DNA from 2 places in the Nonomuraea sp. NPDC050383 genome. Region 1 is predicted to be linked to the other one. Evidence: riboswitches for the same ligand, from Rfam matches in the RefSeq annotation. Region 1 holds a riboswitch; the other holds the start of a gene.
What was found. A riboswitch is a leader RNA that binds a small molecule or an ion and turns the genes downstream of it on or off. The one in region 1 is predicted to bind thiamine pyrophosphate.
Positions count from the first base shown of each region.

Region 2: linked by a shared signal. The riboswitch ahead of ACIBG4_RS03440 (FAD-dependent oxidoreductase) and the one ahead of tenA (thiaminase II) in region 1 are both predicted to bind thiamine pyrophosphate.

Region 1 is NZ_JBITIP010000018.1:91,214-98,698, forward strand. Features, by position in the region: partial or broken gene ACIBG4_RS34040 (heat shock protein transcriptional repressor HspR) at 1-143, shown strand, start outside; gene clpB (ATP-dependent chaperone ClpB) at 177-2,747, shown strand; gene ACIBG4_RS34050 (hypothetical protein) at 2,969-3,583, shown strand; TPP riboswitch at 3,598-3,693, shown strand; gene tenA (thiaminase II) at 3,685-4,395, shown strand; gene ACIBG4_RS34060 (hypothetical protein) at 4,500-5,030, opposite strand; gene ACIBG4_RS34065 (hypothetical protein) at 5,237-5,602, shown strand; gene ACIBG4_RS34070 (TetR family transcriptional regulator) at 5,615-6,259, opposite strand; gene ACIBG4_RS34075 (SDR family oxidoreductase) at 6,329-7,485, opposite strand, start outside.
Region 2 is NZ_JBITIP010000001.1:770,285-777,769, forward strand. Features, by position in the region: gene metF (methylenetetrahydrofolate reductase [NAD(P)H]) at 1-698, opposite strand, end outside; gene ACIBG4_RS03420 (polyprenyl synthetase family protein) at 789-1,856, shown strand; gene thiE (thiamine phosphate synthase) at 1,902-2,537, opposite strand; gene ACIBG4_RS03430 (Rv2175c family DNA-binding protein) at 2,515-2,889, opposite strand; gene ACIBG4_RS03435 (NAD(P)/FAD-dependent oxidoreductase) at 2,920-4,083, opposite strand; TPP riboswitch at 4,142-4,258, shown strand; gene ACIBG4_RS03440 (FAD-dependent oxidoreductase) at 4,248-5,573, shown strand; gene thiS (sulfur carrier protein ThiS) at 5,570-5,770, shown strand; gene ACIBG4_RS03450 (thiazole synthase) at 5,763-6,518, shown strand; gene ACIBG4_RS03455 (PASTA domain-containing protein) at 6,742-7,485, shown strand, end outside.

The sequences.
Region 1 (7,485 bases):
GCGAGGTGCAGCGGCTCTCCCAGGAGGAGGGCATCAACCTCGCCGGCATCAAACGGATCCTGGAGCTGGAGAACGAGGCGTTGCGGCTGCGCGAGGAGGTCCACCGCCTGCGCGCCGAGATGCAGATGGTCAAGGCGCTTATCCGCTACGAGCTGCCACCGGGGGCCTAGAACAAGATGGACTACAAGCTCACTCAGAAGAGCCAGGAGGCTCTCTCGGGGGCCATGCGGCGCGCCGCCGCCGAGGGTCACCCGGAGATCTCCCCGGCCCACCTGCTGACCACGCTGCTCGGCCAGACGGGCGGCACCGCGGTCCCGCTGCTGGAGGCCGTGGGCGCCGACTGGAAGGCCGTGCGCGCCAGGGCGGAGGAGCAGCTGGCGGCGCTGCCGAAGGCGCAGGGCTCCACCGTGAGCGCGCCGACGAGCTCGCGCCAGCTGCTCACCGTCATCAACACCGCGGCGCAGCGCGCCAAGCGGCTGGAGGACGAGTACGTCTCCACCGAGCACCTGCTCGTGGGCCTGGCCACCGACGGCGGCCAGGTGGCGGAGCTGCTCAAGGGGCAGGGGGCCACGCCGCAGGCGCTGCTGGACGCGTTCGAGAAGGTGCGCGGCCACGCCCGCGTCACCAGCGAGACGCCCGAGGACACCTACCAGGCGCTGGAGAAGTACGGCGTCGACCTGACCGAGCGCGCCCGCGCGGGCCGGCTCGACCCGGTCATCGGCCGTGACTCCGAGATCCGCCGCGTGGTGCAGGTGCTGTCCCGGCGCACCAAGAACAACCCGGTGCTGATCGGCGAGCCCGGCGTCGGCAAGACCGCCGTCGTCGAGGGCCTGGCCCAGCGGATCGTGGCGGGCGACGTGCCCGAGTCGCTGCGCAACAAGCGGCTCATCTCGCTCGACCTGGGCGCGATGGTGGCGGGCGCGAAGTACCGCGGCGAGTTCGAGGAGCGGCTGAAGGCCGTGCTGTCCGAGATCAAGGAGAGCAACGGCCAGATCGTCACCTTCATCGACGAGCTGCACACGGTCGTCGGCGCGGGCGCCGCCGAGGGCGCGATGGACGCGGGCAACATGCTCAAGCCCATGCTGGCCCGCGGCGAGCTGCGCATGATCGGCGCGACGACGCTCGACGAGTACCGCGAGCGCATCGAGAAGGACCCGGCGCTGGAGCGCCGCTTCCAGCAGGTGTACGTCGGCGAGCCGACGGTCGAGGACACCATCGCGATCCTGCGCGGGCTGAAGGGCCGCTACGAGGCCCACCACCAGGTGCAGATCGCCGACAGCGCGCTGGTCGCCGCCGCCGCCCTGTCCGACCGCTACATCACCAGCCGGTTCCTGCCCGACAAGGCCATCGACCTGGTCGACGAGTCCGCCTCGCGGCTGCGCATGGAGATCGACTCCCGGCCCGTGGAGATCGACCAGCTCCAGCGCAACGTCGACCGCATGAAGATGGAGGAGCTGGCCCTCTCCAAGGAGACCGACGACGCCTCGCTCCACCGGCTGGAGCGGCTGCGCAAGGAGCTGGCCGACCGCCAGGAGGAGCTGAGCGCCCTCGTCGGCCGCTGGGAGCGGGAGAAGGCCGGCCTCAACAAGGTCGGTGAGCTGAAGAAGCAGCTCGACGAGGCGCGCGGCTCGGCGGAGCGGGCGCAGCGCGACGGCGACTTCGAGGCGGCGTCCCGGCTCATGTACGCGGAGGTGCCGAGGCTGGAGCAGGCGCTGCGGGAGGCGTCCGAGGCCGCCCAGCCCGACGACGCCATGGTCAAGGAGGAGGTCGGCCCCGACGACATCGCCGAGGTCATCTCGTCCTGGACGGGCATCCCGGCCGGCCGCCTGATGGAGGCCGAGACGACCAAGCTGCTGCGCATGGAGGACGAGCTGGGCAGGCGCCTGGTCGGCCAGCAGCAGGCCGTACGCGCCGTGTCCGACGCCGTCCGGCGCAGCCGGGCCGGCATCGCCGACCCCGACCGGCCGACCGGCTCGTTCGTGTTCCTCGGCCCGACGGGCGTGGGCAAGACCGAGCTGGCCAAGGCGCTGGCGGAGTTCCTGTTCGACGACGAGCGGGCGATGACCCGCATCGACATGAGCGAGTACTCCGAGAAGCACAGCGTCGCCCGGCTCGTCGGCGCCCCTCCCGGCTACGTCGGCTACGAGGAGGGCGGCCAGCTCACCGAGGCCGTGCGGCGCAGGCCGTACACCGTGGTGCTGCTGGACGAGGTGGAGAAGGCCCACCCCGAGGTCTTCGACATCCTGCTCCAGGTGCTGGACGACGGTCGGCTCACCGACGGGCAGGGCCGCACGGTCGACTTCCGCAACACGATCCTGATCCTCACCTCCAACCTGGGCTCCCAGTTCCTGGTGGACCCGACGCTGGAGGGCGACGCCAAGCGCGAGGCCGTGATGGGCGCGGTCCGCGGCGCCTTCAAGCCGGAGTTCCTGAACCGGCTCGACGACGTGATCCTGTTCGACGCGCTCGGCTCGGAGGAGCTGGCCCAGATCGTCGACCTCCAGGTCGACCGGCTGGCGAGGCGGCTGGCGGACCGCAGGCTGACCCTGGACGTCACTCCGGCGGCCCGCGAGTGGCTGTCGCTCACCGGCTACGACCCGCTGTACGGCGCCCGTCCGCTGCGCCGGCTGGTGCAGTCGGCGATCGGCGACAAGCTGGCCAAGGCGGTGCTGTCGGGCGAGATCGTGGACGGCGACAAGGTGCTGGTCGACCTCGGCGACGACGAGCTGACCGTCAAGCGCGCCTGACGCGCGACGTACCGACGACAAGGCCCCGGGGCCGGCCTATCCGGCCGGCTTCCCGGGGCTTTCGCGGGCCCGGGTCCGGGTCGCGGCCCGCTCGCCGGTAAGGGCTGGTCCACCGTTCGGCCAAGCCCGCCCCGGCGCACCGCTTCCCTGGCTAGCTTCGGCCTTCGTCCGAGATCCGCCCGGCGTCCGCCCGGGCAGCGTACCGACGAGGGGGACGTCCAGTGTCAGTGTCATCCCGGTCCTATCCCAGGTCATCCCGGTCCTGTCCCGGCTTTCGGGCCGTCGCGGCGGCCACGCTGAGCGCCGGCGTCATCTGGATCATCGCGGCGCCGCCTCCCGTCCTCGCCCTCACCCACGCCCTCACCCCCGTCCCGGCCGGGGACGAGGGCGGGGCGGCCGGCGAGGAGAGCGCCGCCGCGGTCGCGGCGCGGACGGCGGAGCGCCTCGGCCTGACCGGCCCCCGGGGCGCCGGCTCCCCGATGGTCGCCCCCGACCTGACGGCCACGGCCGCGGGCGTGCCCGTCCTGCCTCCGGGCGCGCGCAACCCCTCGGGCCTGTCCGACGTGTCCACGATGGCCGCCGCGCCCGACCTGCCCGGCCTGCCGGCGGCTCCGGCCCGGCCCGTCCGGACGTTCGACGGGGTGCCCGTCTCGGGGGCCCCGGAGCCGGCCGTCCGCCGTCAGCACGCGCACGAGGCGCCGGACCGCGCACCGAGCCGCCGGGACGCCGCCACCCACGCGGAGGCCCCGCGCACCGGGGCCTCCCGCGTCGCGGAGCCCGGCGTCACCTCGCTCGGCGACGTCGGCACCCTCCTCCCGAGCCTGCCGCTGGGATGATCCCTGTTACGGTGGACCGTGACGCGGGGTGCCCGGAGGGCCGGGCTGAGATCACACCCGTCGAACCTGATCTAGTTCGTACTGGCGAAGGGACGTCGACGTTGTCGTTCTGCGACGAGGTCTGGGCGAGCACCGCCACGCTGCTCGACGCCATCCATCGGCACCCGTTCAACACCGCCCTCGGCGGCGGCACCCTGAGCCGCGACCGGTTCACCTTCTACCTGGTGCAGGACGCCCGCTACCTGGCGGCGTACGCGAAGGTGCTGGCGACGGCGTCGGCGCGCGCCACCGAGCCCGCGGACGCCATGTTCTTCGCCCAGAGCGCGCACACGGCGCTGGCCGTCGAGCGCGCCCTGCACACCGGCTACCTCGACGGGTTCGGGCTGAGCCCCGAGGACGTGGCCGGCATCCGCACCTCGCCGACCTGCCTGGCCTACGCGTCGTACCTCCAGGCGACGGCTCTCAGCGCGCCCCTTCCCGTGCTGGTCGCCGCGGTGCTGCCGTGCTTCTGGGTCTACCAGGACGTCGGAACGGCCCTACTGGAGCGCACGGCCGGCCGGTCCGGCCACCCGTACCAGGCGTGGATCTCCACCTACTCCGACCCGTCGTTCGCCGCCTCGGTGACACAGGTGCGTGCCATCGCCGACCGGCTGGCCGGGACCGCCGACCCCGCCACCCGCCGGGCCATGGCCGAGGCGTTCTGCCGGGCGACGGAGTACGAGTGGATGTTCTGGGACAGCGCGTGGCGGCTGGAGACGTGGCCCACCGGCCAGTGGCTGGCGACCGGCGCGGAGGCCACGGCCGCCCTCTGACCCCGGATCACCCGTACGGCCTGATCGCGGGCATGCCGACGGCAGCGAGCGCCCCTCGGGGCTCTCCCGGGCCGGACAGGACGCCCGGCCCCGGAGAGCCCGGCTCAGGACACCAGGGCGTCGAGCTCGTCCTCGGGCAGGCCCAGGTCGACCCGGATGCGGTAGCGCGTGCGCAGCAGCGCCACATGCTCCGGGTCGTCCTCGTCACTGGCCAGCACGGCCTGGGTCACCCATTCGAGCCCGGCCGGCAGGTCACCGTACGCGACGAGCGTCTCGGCGATCGTGTGGGAGGTCGCCGTGGTGATCCCGCCCTCCGCGCGGATCGCCTCGATGACCTCCCTCGCCTCAGCGGGACGGTCGAGCTCGAAGAGCGTGTCGGCGATGCCGGCGCGTGGGTCGATGAGCGACTCACCGCCGTCCTCCACCGCGCGCTGGAAGCACTCCAGGGCCCGGGCGGGCTGCCCGGCCGAGCGCCATTCCTCGGCCGCGAGGACCAGGATGGACGCCCTGGAGACATCGCCCGAGGAATAGCCGAGCGCGACGTCGTACAGCCGCCTGGCAAGGGAGCTGTGGTCGTCGGCCAGCAGAGCCTGCTCGAGCAGGCGATCAAGGTGCTCACGGGTCACATGCGCCACACCGCGAGACTACCGAGCCAGGTGCCGGTTTGCCCCGGCAATGCACATCGCCGATCCGGCACGACTTTGGCAAGGTCATGTCAAAGGATGCCCGCTTCCGGCGTGTCTTCGCAGGCCGTAGGGCATATAGCGGTCGCGCGCACCGGCGAGGAGGAGGGGCTGCGATGGGCATCTCCAAGCAGACGACCTTCACACTCTCCTGTGCCGTGGCGCTTTCGGTCCTGGTTCCGGGTGCGGCCGGATATCTTTCCGGACGGCTCGCCGCCGTGGAATCGGCCGAGCGCGAACTCCACGCGATCGAGACCCGGCTGGACGCCCGGGAGGCGCGAGAGGACCGCCAGGCGTGGCCGGTGGCGCTCCCGGCGCCCTGCGACGGTGCCCCGACGGCCAAGGACCGCGAGGGGCGCGCCCCCGCGCCCCGGCAACGCGTGACGCCCTCGCAGGCGCCCCAGGCCGGTGAGGCACGCCCGCCGGCGCCCGACACGCGGCCGCCGGCCCCCAAGGCCCAGCAGCCGCACCCGGTGCTCGGCTGGCTCCCGGAGCTCATCCAGCGCCTGCGCCTGAACGACTGACCACTCGGGGAGTCAGGCCGTCTGCGGAGTCCAGGAGCGGAGCTGGCGGGACAGGAAGCCGCGGATGAGCTGCTTGGCCGCCGCGATGATCTCCGGCTCACCGTTCGGGTCACGGCGGAAGGCGAGCTTGAGCACCGCGTCCCCCGCCTCGACCGCCACCAGGACCGCCACGTCCAGCTCATGGCTGTCGGCCAGGCCGAACTCCTGGAGCAGCAGCCCGCGCAGCCGTCCGGCGATCACCGTGTTGTTGTCGGAGTCGGAGTCGAGGAGGTTGAGGTCGACCACGTCGCCGAAGTGCAGGCTTCTGAAGCCCCGGACGGTCCGGTGCATGTCGACGTACTCGTCGATGATCGCGTCGACGGCCTCCCACCAGCCGACGTAGTCCTCCTCCAGGAACCTGCGGCCGACCCTGGAGACGAACTGCTCGACGTTGCGCCGGGTCAGCTCCTGGGTGATGGCCCGCTTGTCGGGGAAGAACTGGTAGACCGACCCGATCGCGACCCCGGCCCGGTCGGCGATGCGGGTGGTGGAGAGCGACTCGTAGCCGATCTCGTCGAGCAGCTCGGCGCAGGCGTCGAGCATCCGCTCGACCCGGCGCGCGCTGCGGCGCTGCGCCGGCCGTCGCCGTAACGGCTGGGGTCGCACGCATTCGTCCATCTGGGGTGACAGCACGAGTTCCATCTTTCCCCCAAGGACACGATCGTTATCTGGCAATCAGTGGATTTCTCACGGCTCCAGATGAGCCTCATGCGAGTTCGGCCGGTGGCCGAGGCGGCGGGCCATGCCGGAGAGCCGGGCCAGCACCCGGGCGGCGCCGGGCGAGAGGCGTGACAGGGCGTACCCGAGCTTGCCCTCGGCGTTGACCGGGACGACGGCCTCGTTCCGGTGGACTGCCCGCAGGATGTGCGCGGCGACGCGCTCCGGCGGGTAGCCGCGCCGCTCCAGCGCCGTCACCGAGATGTCGCGGAGGTCGGTGCCGACGTACGTGGCGTGACGGGCGATGTTCGTGGAGACGAAACCGGGACAGATCGCGCTGACCCCGATGCCCTGCCCGGCCAGCTCGGCCCGCAGGCAGTCGCTGAGCGTCTTCACCGCCGCCTTGACCGTCGAGTACGCGGGCAGCAGCATCGTGGGCGCGAACGCGGCCAGCGAGGCGACGTTGACGATGTTGCCGCCTTCGCCGCGTTCGACCATCTGCGCCGCGAACAGCCGGCAGCCGTGGACCACGCCCCACAGGTTGACGTCGATCATGCGCCGCCAGTCCTCCACGGAGTGGTCGAGGAAGGCGCCGGCGACGAGGATGCCGGCGTTGTTGACCACGATGTCCGGGACGCCGTACTCGGCGCGGACCTGCTGGGCGAAGCTCTCCATCCGGGCGGCGTCGGCGACATCGACCTGCTGGGCGTGGGCCGTGCCGCCGAAGTCCTTGGCGATGCCGGCGGCCGTGCGGGCCGCCGCCGCCTCGTCCACGTCGGCGCAGACCACCTCGGCCCCGTGGGCGGCGAAGGCCCGGGCGGTGGCGCGGCCGATCCCGCTGCCCGCGCCGGTGACGACCGCCAGCCGCCCCGCGAACGCCTTCTCCCTCCCCGGCGAGGACTCCTGCCGGGCGCGGCGCAGGCCCGGCGGGGCCTCGGCGCCGTCCACGTGCGCGGCGAACTCGGCGATCATCCTGGCCACCACGTCCGGCCGGCCGCGCTGCGCCCAGTGTCCCGCCACGATCCTGCGATGCCAGAACCTCGGCGCCCAACGCCCGAGCGAGGCCAGCAGCGCCGGCGAGACGAACGGGTCACGGGTGGCCTCGATGAGCTGCACCGGCACGTCCACCACCGGATCGCCGTGCGACGCGGTGTGGCGGGGCCGCAGCCCGGGACCCATGTTGCGGC
Region 2 (7,485 bases), on a different contig from region 1:
TCCGACCGGGCGATCGTGCTCATCTGGGTGACCGGCATGATGCACGGGATGATCGGCGTGTCGCAGCCCTGGGCGGCGACCCGGTCGCGCAACCGCAGGTAGTCGTCCGCCTGGAAGAACATCTGCGTGATCGCGTAGTCGGCGCCCGCCCGGCACTTGCGGACGAAGAACTCGGTGTCGGCCTCGATGGACGGCGAGCGCGGGTGCTTGTAGGGGAACGCCGCCACGCCCACGCAGAAGTCGCCGGCCTGCCGGATGAGCCGCACCAGGTCCTCGGCGTACTCGACGCCGTCGGGATGCCGGACCCACTCGCCGGTCGGGTCGCCGGGCGGGTCGCCCCGCACGGCCAGGATGTTGCGCACCCCCGCGTCGGCGAACCGGCCGACGAGGTGGCGCAGCTCGCGGACCGAGTGGTTGACGGCGGTGAAGTGGGCCACCGGCGTGAGCGTGGTGCCGTGGGCGACCCGCTCGACGATGTCGACCGTGCGGTCGCGCGTGGTGCCGCCCGCGCCGTACGTCACGGACACGAACGTCGGCCGCAGCGACTCCAGCTCCCTGATCGCCCGCCACAGCTGCCGCTCGCCCTCGTCGGTCTTCGGGGGGAAGAACTCGAAGGAGAACGACCGGCCACCGGAGGCGAGAAGCTCGCGCACGGTGGGGACACGATCGGGCAGGACGGAAGGTCGACCAAGCGCCATGCCCCAAGGTTACCGTGGCGGGGCCCGCACCAGCGGTCACCCTTGTCCCTGGAGAGCCGGGCGCCACCCGGCGGCCACTAGTCTCAAGGCATGAACACTGAGGCCGCGAGCATGGACACCTTGCGCGAACAGGTGGACCGTTGCCTGAGGGAGTTCGTCGACCGGCAGCTGCCGCTCACGGGCGCGCCGGAGCTGGAGCCGCTCCGCCTGGCCGCCAAGGAGCTGCTGGCCGGCGGCAAGCGGCTGCGTCCCGCGTTCTGCTACTGGGGGTGGCGCGGGGCGGGCGGCGCGGACGAGCCGGGCATCTACCCGGCCGCGGCGTCGCTGGAGCTGCTCCAGGCCAGCGCGCTGGTCCACGACGACGTGATGGACAAGAGCGACCTGCGCCGCGGGATGCCGTCGGCGCACCGCCGGTTCGAGACGATGCACGCGGGGGCCGGCTGGCACGGGTCGGCCGAGCAGTTCGGCGTGGGCGCGGCGATCCTGCTGGGCAACCTGCTGCTGATCTGGTCCGGCGAGATGTGGCGCGGCAGCGGCCTGCCGCCGGAGTCGATCGCGGCGGCGCAGCCGGTGCACGACCACATGCGCACCGAGCTGATGTGCGGCCAGTACCTCGACCTGCTGGAGCAGGCCCACGGGGAGAACACGTTCGAGTCGGCGCTGCGCGTCGCCCTGTACAAGAGCGGCAAGTACTCCGTGGAGCAGCCCCTCCGGCTCGGGCTGGTCCTGGCGGCGGGCGAGCTGGCGCCGTGGATGGACGAGCTGTGCACCACGTACGGCACGCGGGTGGGGATCGCGTTCCAGATGCGCGACGACATCCTCGGCGTGTTCGGCGACCCGGCGGCCACCGGCAAGCCGGCCGGCGACGACCTGCGCGAGGGCAAGCGGACGATGCTCGTGGCGCGCACCCTGGCCGCCGCCACCCCCACGCAGGCCGCGCTGGTGCGGAGCCTGCTCGGCGACCCGGAACTCGACGACCGGGGCGTGGCGGCGCTGCGGGAGGTCATCGAGGACACGGGCGCGCTGCGGGAGTGCGAGGACCTGATCGGGTCGTACCTGCAGGAGGCGCTGGCCTGCCTGGACAAGGCGCCGATCACGGCCGGGGCGCGCTCCGCGCTGGCCGACCTGGCCGTCGCGGCCACCTCCCGCAAGGCCTGACCCTCCCCCGCGCTTCCACGGGCGCGGAGGAGCGTCGTGACCGGGTCAGCGGGCCAGGCGCTTGGCGAACTCCGCCGCCGCCGCGCCCGGGTCGTCGGCCTCGGTGATCGCCCGCACCACGACGACGCGGGTCGCCCCGCACGCCATGACCTCGTCGAGGTTGTCCAGGTCGATGCCGCCGATGGCGAACCACGGCCGGTCCGTGGCGATCGAGGCCGCGTGCCGCAGCAGCGACGGCCCCGGCGCGGGACGGCCCGGCTTGGTCGGGGTGGGCCAGGTCGGCCCGCAGCAGAAGTAGTCGACGCCCTCCTCCACCGCGGCGGCGGACGCCTCGGCGGTGGAGTGGGTGGACCTGCCGATGAGGATGTCGTCGCCGAGTATCTCCCGCGCGACGCCCACCGGAAGGTCGTCCTGCCCCAGGTGGAGCACGTCGGGCCGGGCGGCGTAGGCCACGTCCGCCCGGTCGTTGACGGCCAGCAGCCTGCCGTGCCGGTCGCAGGCGTCGCGGAAGACCTCCAGCAGCTCGAGCTCCTCCCGCGCCTCCAGGCCCTTCTCACGGAGCTGGACGACGTCGACGCCGTTGGCGAGCACGGCGTCGAGGAACTCGGCCAGGTCACCGCGCCGGCGCCGGCTGTCGGTGCAGAGGTAGAGCCGGGCGTCAGAAAGCGAGGGCTTGGGCACGCCGCTTGACCTCGGTGTGGCGGCCCGCGCGGATCGCCTCGACGGGCGAGCCGGGCAGCGAGTCGTCCGGGGTGAACAGCCACCGCAGCGCCTCGGCGTCGTCATAGCCCGCGTCCAGCAGCACGGTCAGCGTGCCGGGCAGGCCCTTCATCACGTCCCTTCCGTCAAGGAACACCGCGGGCACGTGCGGCCCGCCGCTGCCCCGGCGCACGCCGAGCAGCTTGTGGTCCTTGAGGAGTTGCTTGGTCCGCCCGAGCGAGAGCTGCAGGCGGTCGGCCACCTCGGGGAGAGTGAGCCACTCGTTGACGAGCTGGTCGGTCTCCCGGTCGATCTGTGCAACAGAAAGCGTCACGAAACCACAACTACCACATGGCGCGCTTGCTCAAACAACACAATCCCGTAGAGGGACATCGGGATCTACCAGGCGTTCCGGGTCCATCCGGTGTCCCGCCTCGATGATGCGGCGGCCCTGGACGAGGTCGCGGGGCCGGTCCACGGCGAGCACCGCGGCCAGCGCGCCGTCGCCGGTCAGCCAGCAGGCCGACCACTTGCCCTCCGGGTCGCCCCGGTACAGGAGGCGGTCGCCGGCCGGATGGTGGCCCGCGTACTGGACCATGTGGCCGAACTGCTCGGACCAGAAGTACGGCACCGGGTCGTAGACGGCCTCCTCGCCCAGCAGGGTGGCCGCGGCGACCTCGGGCGCGCCGAGCGCGGTGTCCCAGTGCTCCACCCGCAGGCGCGTGCCGTAGCGGCGCGACCACCAGGCGGCGCAGTCGCCCACCGCGACCACGCCCGGCAGGGAGGCGCGCAGGTGCTCGTCGGTGACGACGCCGTTGTGCAGGTCGATGTCGGCGCCCGCCAGCCACTCGACGGCCGGGCGGACCCCGATGCCGGAGACGACCACGTGCGCCTCGACGAACTCGCCGTCCACCAGCCGCACCCCGCCCTCGTCCACCGACGCGACCATGGTGTCCAGCCGCAGGTCGACGCCCTCGTACCAGCCGGTGGTGCGGGCGCCGATCCCGGCCCCGACGGCGTGGAAGAGCGGCGCGGGTCCCGCCTCGATCACGGTCACCTCGCAGCCCGCGCGGCGGGCGGCCGTGGCCACCTCGGCGCCGATCCAGCCGGCGCCGACCACGGCGACGCGGGCGCCGCGGACCAGCCGGGCGCGCAGCTCCAGCGCGTCGTCGAGGGTGCGCAGCACGTGCTGCGGCCCGTCGCCGGGCAGCGTGATCGGCTCGGCGCCGGTCGCGATGACCAGCCCGTCGTACGGCAGCTCCCCCTCGCCGGTCTCGACGACGCCCGGACGAAGGCCGGTGGCGCTGACACCGGGGCGGAAGTCCACCTCCAGCGTCGCGAGGTCGGAGTCGACGAAGCTGGAGTCGCTGGTGCCCAGCAGCACCGCCTTCGACAGGGGCGGCCGGTCGTACGGGCGGTGCCGTTCCTGTCCCAGGAGGGTGATCTCGCCGCCGAACCCCCTCGCCCGCAGGGCCTCGATGCTGCGCACGCCGGCCAGGCCCGCTCCTGCCACCACGACACGGTTCACGGTCAAGACCATAACGGGGCCGCCGCCTGCGCTCCGCACCGAGGCCGTAGGCTGGAGGGGCAAGACGCGCGGGAGTCCGGCCGTGACCGGGCTGAGAGGAAGGCTTGACCGGGCCTTCGACCGCAATCCACCTGATCCGGATCATGCCGGCGAAGGGAGCGCGCATGGAGCTGGTCGTGGGCGGCGGGATCGTCGGGCTGTCGATCGCCTGGCGGCTGTCGCGGGCGGGGCGGCCCGTCACCGTGGTGGACCCGGCCCCGGCCTCCGGGGCCTCGCACGCGGCCGCCGGCATGCTGGCGCCCGTCAGCGAGGTCGCCTACACGGAGGAGCCGCTGCTGCGGCTGGGGGTGGCGTCGCTGCGCCGCTGGCCGTCGTTCGCCGCCGAGCTGGCCGAGGACGCCGGCCTGCCGCCGGGCGTCCTGGCCCCGTCCCGCCCACCCGGGCCCTTCGGCGGCGCCCGTCCCGTGCCGTCGTCCCCTTCGCGGTCGGGCCCCGTCCCGTCGTCCCCGGCGCGGTCGGGACCGGTCCCGTCGTACGGGCTGGACTTCCGTGCCGACGGCACCCTGGACGTGGCGTTCGGCGCGGACGACCTGGCGGCGCTCGACGAGCTGGCCGGGTTCATGGACAAGCTGGGGCTGCCGGTGGAGCGGCTGACGGGCCGGGAGTGCCGCCGCCTGGAGCCGATGCTGGCCCCGTCGGTCCGGGGCGGGCTGCTGGCGCCGGGCGACGCGTGGGTGGACCCGCGCCGCGTCACAGCCGCCCTGCTGGCCGCCCTGGAGCGGCTGGGCGTCCCCGTGGTGCGGGCCCGGGTGTCCGAGCTCCTGCGTGCCCCCGGCGGCCCTGGTGACGGCTCCGGGCGCGGTCCGGCGGTCGTGGGCGTACGGCTGGACTCTCCGGCGGGCGGCGGGGACCTGCCGTCCGAGATCCGGGCCGACGGGGTGATCCTGGCCGCCGGAGCGTGGAGCGGCGAGCTGTACGACCTCCCGATCCGGCCGGTCAAGGGCCAGATCATGCGGCTGCGCTCCCCCGAGCCGCTGCTGGGCCGGTGCGTGCGCGGCATGGTCCACGGCGCCCCCGTCTACCTGGTGCCGCGAGGCGACGGCGAGCTCGTGGTGGGCGCCACGCAGGAGGAGATGGGGTTCGACACGCGCGTGACGGCCGGCGGCGTGTACGAGCTGCTGCGCGACGCCCGGGAGCTGGTGCCCGGCGTGACCGAGCTGGAGGTGGCCGAGGTGGTGGCGGGCCTGCGTCCCGGCACCCCGGACAACCTGCCGCTCATCGGCCCGGCCGGCGTCCCGGGGCTGACGCTGGCGACCGGGCACCACCGCGGCGGGGTGCTCCTGGCGCCGCTCACGACGGCGATCCTCCTGGGCGAGGAGCCCGAGTCGGCGGCCCTCTGCTCCCCGGCCCGCCACCAGCCGGCCCCCGGCGCTCACGACAGGCCCTCCGGCCCCTACGACGGCAACTCCGGCTCCGAGGAGATGGGATGAGAGTGACGATCAACGGCAGCCAGCGCGAGGTGCCCGACGGCACCACCGTGGCGCAGGCCGTACGGATCCTGACCACCGCCACCACCGGTGTGGCGGTGGCCCTGAACGACGAGGTCGTGACGCGCGGCTCGTGGGACACCACGGCGCTCGGCGACAGCGACCGCGTCGAGGTGCTCACGGCGGTGCAGGGTGGATGACCTGATCATCGCCGGGGAGAAGTTCTCCTCCCGGCTCATCATGGGCACCGGCGGCGCGCCCTCGCTGGAGGTGCTGGACCAGGCCCTCGCCGCCTCCGGCACCGAGCTGACCACGGTCGCGATGCGGCGGCTCGACCCGTCGGCCCGCGGCTCGGTCCTCGACGTGCTGCGCGTGCGCGGCATCAAGGTGCTGCCCAACACCGCGGGCTGCTTCACCGCGGGCGAGGCCGTGCTGACGGCCAGGCTGGCCCGCGAGGCCCTCGGGACGAACTGGGTCAAGCTTGAGGTCATCGCCGACGAGCAGACACTGCTGCCGGACCCGATCGAGACGTTCGACGCGGCCGAGCGGCTGGTGGCCGAGGGCTTCGTGGTGCTGCCGTACATCGGGGACGACCCGGCGCTGGCGCGCCGCCTGGAGCAGGCCGGCTGCGCGGCCGTCATGCCGCTCGGCGCGCCCATCGGCTCCGGCCTCGGCATCCGCAACCCGCACAACATCGAGCTCATCGTGGAGGCGGCCTCCGTGCCGGTGATCCTCGACGCGGGCATCGGCACGGCCAGCGACGCCGCGCTGGCGATGGAGCTGGGCTGCGACGCCGTGCTGCTGGCGACGGCGGTCACCCGCGCGCAGCGACCCGACCTGATGGCGGCGGCCATGCGGGGCGCGGTCCAGGCCGGGCGGCTGGCCCGCCAGGCCGGGCGCATCCCGCGCCGCCGCTACGCCGAGGCGTCCTCCCCCATGAACCCATGAACCCATGACCCATGAACCCGTGACCCGGTGAGCTGGGCCCCACGGATCGGGTCAAGCCGGCTCCGGCGTCACGCCGGGGCCCGCGGGGCCCCCGTGAGCCGGTGGATCCCCTGGTCCCGGAGTGGCCCGGGAGGTCAAGAGAGGGCGCGGCAGGGGCCACGGCTCCGCATCGTTTCGGGTGGTCGCACCCTGCCGGTGGCCAAACGCCCGTAAACTCGGCGGCGTGGACACGACGACGGCGGACCCCCTGGTCGGGCGACTCCTCGATGGGCGCTACCGCATCGAGTCCCGGATCGCGCGGGGCGGCATGGCGACCGTCTACCTCGCCCTGGACGTCCGGCTCGACCGCACGGTCGCGCTGAAGGTCATGCACCGCTCGCTCGCCGAGGACCCGGCGTTCGTGCGGCGCTTCATCGGCGAGGCCAAGTCCGTGGCCAGCCTCTCCCACCCCAACGTGGTGCACGTCTTCGACCAGGGCACCGACGGCGACGTCGTCTACCTGTCGATGGAGTACGTGCCGGGCCGGACGCTGCGCGAAGTCCTGCACGAGCGGGACAGGCTGCCCGCCCGCGAGGCGCTGGAGATCCTGATCCCGGTGCTCGCGGCGCTGGGCGCGGCCCACCAGGCGGGCATGGTCCACCGCGACGTCAAGCCGGAGAACGTCCTGATGACGGCCGACGGCCGGGTCAAGGTCGTGGACTTCGGGCTGGCCCGCGCCATCGAGGCGACCAACCAGACCCGTACCGGCGTGATGATCGGCACGATCGGCTACATGTCGCCCGAGCAGGTGACCACCGGCCGCGCCGACGTCCGCACCGACGTCTACGCGGCCGGGATCATGCTGTTCGAGCTGGTGACCGGCCGGCAGCCGTACGACGGCGAGACGCCCATGTCCGTGGCCTACCGCCACGTGCACGACACCGTCCCGGCACCGTCGTCGCTGACCCCCGACGTGCCTCCGGTGGTC